2 regions of the Streptomyces sp. SS7 genome follow, and region 1 is predicted to be linked to the other one. Evidence: riboswitches for the same ligand, from Rfam matches in the RefSeq annotation. Region 1 holds a riboswitch; the other holds the start of a gene.
The links. A riboswitch is a leader RNA that binds a small molecule or an ion and turns the genes downstream of it on or off. The one in region 1 is predicted to bind glycine.
Positions count from the first base shown of each region.

Region 1 (2,450 bases):
GGCGGCGGCCCTGCGGTGCCGCAGGAAGGCGTACCGCGAGACACCGCGGCCGCGCTCGCGCTGGCCCTCGATCGCGGTGTCCGGGGTGACGTCGAGGAGGAGCAGGTGCAGGGTGCCGCCGCGGCGGCGGGCCTCCCGGGCCAGCCAGTCGCGCACCCAGGTCTGGGTCCCGCAGTCGTGCACGACGACGCCCTCGCCGGAGCGCAGGGCGCGGCGCAGTCCGGCGAAGTGGGCGAGGCGGACCAGAGGGCGGTACACGGCGTAGGGCAGGAGGCGGGGGGCGCGGGCGTCCCAGCGGTCGCGGGTGTCCTGGGAGTCGATGGCCGCGCCCCGCACGGCGCGCCGCATCAGCGTGGACTTGCCGCTGCCGGGGAGTCCGGTGACGACGACCAGGTCACGGGGGCCGAAGAGCAGTCCGTGCGGGCTGCGGCCGGCGCGCTCGCGCAGATCGCGGACGACGGGGACGGTCCGCGAAGCGCCGGCCTCCCGGGCCCGGCCCGCGGGCTGTGCGGGCAGTACGGGCAGTGCGGGCAGTGCGGGCAGCGTGAGCGCCGAGGTGGTCGCGAGTGCCGTGGTCCTCGCCGTGGTCCTGTCCACCGTGATCGTCCTCCCCTGGGGTTCGGGTAAGTCCCTCCTCCCCGTCGAGCGTAAAGAGAAGGTAATGCGCGAGGTCTCCTCATTTCGTGCGCGTACAGCAACAAGCCGGTTACAGATGCGGCCTGCCGCGATCGGGTGCGGGCGTGCAATGATGTCCGCGCCAACTGCATACCGGCCGTTTGAATCCGCGCGGGAGAGTCCCCGACAGCTGTGCGCACCGGGGCGCCGAAGGAGCAAGTCCCTCCCTTGAATCTCTCAGGCCCCGTTACCGCGCGGGCGAGGCACATCTGAAAAGCGGGCCGCCGTGTTCCGGTGGTCCCACCCAAGGTGCAAGCCGTGAACCCGTCCGCGGGTCATGGCGAACCTCTCAGGTTCCGATGACAGATGGGGAGGAACGGGCAGGAACGACCTCGCCCGTCATGCCTTGGGAGACGACCGTCCGATGAGCAGTAACCCACCCCGTCGTACCGCGCTCGATGCCCTGCACCGTTCGCTCGGCGCGACCATGACCGACTTCGCCGGCTGGGACATGCCGCTGCGCTACGGCTCCGAGCGCGACGAGCACCTGGCCGTGCGGACCAGGGCCGGACTCTTCGACCTCTCGCACATGGGCGAGATCGCGGTGACCGGGCCGCAGGCCGCCGAGCTGCTGAACCACGCGCTGGTGGGCGACATCGCCGCCGTCGGCGTGGGCCGCGCCCGCTACACCATGATCTGCCGGGAGGACGGCGGCATCCTGGACGACCTGATCGTGTACCGGCTCGGCGGGACCGAGTACCTGGTCGTCGCCAACGCCTCCAACGCCCAGGTGGTGCTGGACGCGCTGGTGGAGCGGTCCGCCGGGTTCGACGCCGAGGTGCGCGACGACCGGGACGCGTACGCGCTGATCGCCGTCCAGGGACCGGAGTCGCCGGGCATCCTGAAGTCGCTCACCGACGCCGACCTCGACGGCCTGAAGTACTACGCGGGCCTGCCCGGCACCGTCGCCGGGGTCCCCGCGCTGATCGCGCGCACCGGGTACACCGGCGAGGACGGCTTCGAGCTGTTCGTGCGGCCGGAGCACGCGGTCGGGCTGTGGCAGGCGCTGACCGAGGCCGGCCGGGACGTCGGGCTGGTCCCCTGCGGTCTGTCCTGCCGGGACACCCTGCGCCTGGAGGCGGGCATGCCGCTGTACGGGCATGAGCTGAGCACGTCGCTGACGCCGTTCGACGCCGGGCTCGGCCGGGTCGTGAAGTTCGGGAAGGAGGGCGACTTCGTGGGGCGTACGGCCCTGGAGGCGGCGGCCGAACGCGCGGCGTCGTCCCCTCCGCGGGTCCTGGTCGGCCTGGTCGCCGAGGGCCGGCGCATCCCGCGCGCCGGGTACCCCGTCGTCTCCGGCGGCCAGGTGATCGGCGAGGTCACCTCCGGCGCCCCCTCCCCCACCCTGGGCAAGCCCATCGCGATGGCCTACGTCGACGCCGCGCACGCCGCGCCCGGCACCGGGGGCGTCGGGGTGGACATCCGGGGCAGCCACGAGCCGTACGAGGTCGTGGCCCTGCCCTTCTACAAGCGCCAGAAGTAACCACCGACCCCGCCCGGCACGTGACCCTGCGCACATTCGCGCAGCTCACGCCCGTTCTGAGCGGTCCCCATTCATCAGCACTCCCTCGCGTACAGGAGAATTCAGGCCATGAGCAACCCCCAGCAGCTGCGCTACAGCAAGGAACACGAGTGGCTGTCGGCCGCCGAGGACGGCGTCTCGACGGTGGGCATCACCGAGCACGCGGCCAACGCGCTCGGCGATGTCGTCTTCGTGCAGCTCCCGGAGGTCGGGGCCACGGTGACCGCGGGCGAGTCCTGCGGTGAGCTGGAGT
Region 1 is NZ_CP141223.1:3,016,652-3,019,101, forward strand. Features, by position in the region: gene U5640_RS13750 (AAA family ATPase) at 1-597, opposite strand, end outside; glycine riboswitch at 778-878, shown strand; gene gcvT (glycine cleavage system aminomethyltransferase GcvT) at 1,040-2,158, shown strand; gene gcvH (glycine cleavage system protein GcvH) at 2,267-2,450, shown strand, end outside.

Region 2 (2,450 bases), 5.2 Mb from region 1:
GCGTTGAGCTTCATGGTGCAGGAGCCCAGCGGGATCATGCCCCGGTCGAGCGCGTAGTCCCGGTCGGCGAGCCGGCGCAGGTAGCGCAGCATCGCGGTCTCGGAGCGGTGCTCGTGGAAGACGGGGTGGGTGAGGATCGCGTCGGCGCGCAGCAGCCCCTCGGGCAGCGCGTCCGCGGCGGCCGCGTCGAGCGCCTCGACGTCCCCGTCCACACCGAAAGCGGCCCATACGGCGGCCAGCTGGGCCCGCGTCGTGGTCTCGTCGCACGCGATCGAGACGTGGTCCGCGTCGACGAGGCGCAGGTTGACCCCGCCCCCGCGGGCGTCGGCGACGATCCCGCCGGCCCTGCCCGGCACGCGCACGGTCAGTGTGTCGAAGTAGGAGCCGTGCACGACCTCGACCCCGCCGGCCGTGAGGCCCGCGGCGAGGACCGCGGCGTAGCGGTGGGTGCGCCCGGCGATCGTCCGCAGCCCGTCGGGCCCGTGGTAGACGGCGTACATGCCGGCCATGACCGCGAGCAGCACCTGGGCGGTGCAGATGTTGCTGGTGGCCTTCTCCCGGCGGATGTGCTGCTCCCGTGTCTGGAGCGCGAGCCGGTAGGCCTTGTGCCCGTCCGCGTCCACGGACACCCCGACGAGCCGTCCGGGCAGGCTGCGGGCGAACTTCTCCTGGACCGCCATGTATCCGGCGTGCGGTCCGCCGAAGCCCATCGGCACACCGAACCGCTGGGTCGTCCCGACGGCGATGTCCGCGCCCAGCTCGCCGGGCGACTTCAGCAGCGTCAGGGCCAGCAGGTCGGCGGCGACGGTGACGAGCGCGCCGAGCCCGTGCGCCTGGTCGATGACGGCCTTGATGTCGCGTACGGCTCCGGAGGCGCCCGGGTACTGGAGCAGCACGCCGTTGATCTCACGTCCGGCGATCTCGGCGGGGATGCCCTCGGCGAGATCGGCGACCACGATCTCCACGCCGGTCGGCTCGGCACGGGTCTGCAGCACGGCGATGGTCTGGGGCAGCACATCGGCGTCGACGAGGAAGAGGCCCTTCTTGTTCTTCCCCATGCGCCGGGACAGGGCCATCGCCTCGGCGGCGGCCGTGCCCTCGTCGAGCAGCGAGGCACCGGAGGTGGGCAGCCCGGTGAGGTCGGCGACCATGGTCTGGAAGTTCAGCAGCGCCTCCAGCCGGCCCTGCGAGATCTCCGGCTGGTACGGCGTGTAGGCCGTGTACCAGGCCGGGTTCTCCATGACGTTGCGCAGGATCACCGGCGGCGTGAAGGTGCCGTAGTAGCCGAGGCCGATCATGGAGCCGAGGACCTGGTTGCGGTCGGCCAGCGAGCGCAGCTCGGCCAGGACCTCGGCCTCGGTGCGCGCGCCCGGCAGGTCGAGCGCGTCGGCGTTCTTGATCACGTCCGGGACGGCGGCGGCGGTCAGCTCGTCGAGCGAGCCGTAGCCGACGTGCGCGAGCATCTTGGCCCGCGCCTCCTGGTCGGGCCCTATGTGACGCTGCTCGAAGGGGATGCCCTGTTCGAGCCGGGTGAGCGGAATGCGATCGGCGGTCATGTCTGAGGCCTCCTGGTCTGACGCGACCTTCGAGGGGCACCACGGCGCGGGTGCCCGGACGGCCTCCCCCTCTGTCATCTCAACCTGAGAGCTTCACCGGCCGCCACCGGGCAGCCGGCTTTCACCGTCGGTGAGGACGGAGGCCGTCGACGCCGTCGACTTCCGTCCTGCTTTCCAGAGTGACCTCGTCCGCGCGGTACGTGTGCCTGAGAGATTCCGGGGAGGAGTTGCTCCTTCGGCGCCTCCGGTGATCTCCGGAGGACTCTCCCGCACGGGGTCAGCAGCCGTTGCCAGACTACCAGCGAGGTCCATGAGGACGGCTCGAGTGGCCGCTCGTCCCAATGTGTTCTTTTGTAGTGCTTACGGATGAGTTGCGACCAAGTGGAGGGCCCGTGCAGACCGATATCGATCCGCGCAACCTGATCGGCCGCAAGGCGTTCGACCGCAACGGCACCAAGATCGGCACCGTCGACGAGGTCTATCTCGACGACGCGACCGGTGTGCCCGAGTGGGCCGCGATACGCACCGGGCTGTTCTCCCGGGACGCCTTCGTCCCCCTCGAACCCAGCGAGCTGGTCGAGGGCACCCTCCACGTCCCCTTCGACCGGGCCCTGATCAAGGACGCACCCGACTTCGGCGTCGGCCGGCACCTCTCCCCGGAACAGGAACTCCAGCTCTACCACCACTACGGCCTGGACGTCGCCGCTCCCCCACCCCTCCCGGACCACGACTTCGGCCACCTGGCAGGCACAGACGAAACCTGACCCGACCGCCGGCCCCACTTCCCCCTCCGAGAGCCACCGCCGTCCCGGCGGTCGCCGACATCCCCGCAACGAGGTCGCCGACATCCCGGGTGCACGGAACGGCCCGTGCACCCCGCCTCTCGGCACCCAG
Region 2 is NZ_CP141223.1:8,253,330-8,255,779, reverse strand. Features, by position in the region: gene gcvP (aminomethyl-transferring glycine dehydrogenase) at 1-1,556, opposite strand, end outside; glycine riboswitch at 1,741-1,836, opposite strand; gene U5640_RS37915 (PRC-barrel domain-containing protein) at 1,949-2,320, shown strand.
Region 2: it holds a riboswitch for glycine, as region 1 does, so the genes downstream of both, gcvP (aminomethyl-transferring glycine dehydrogenase) here and gcvT (glycine cleavage system aminomethyltransferase GcvT) in region 1, are expected to answer to the same signal.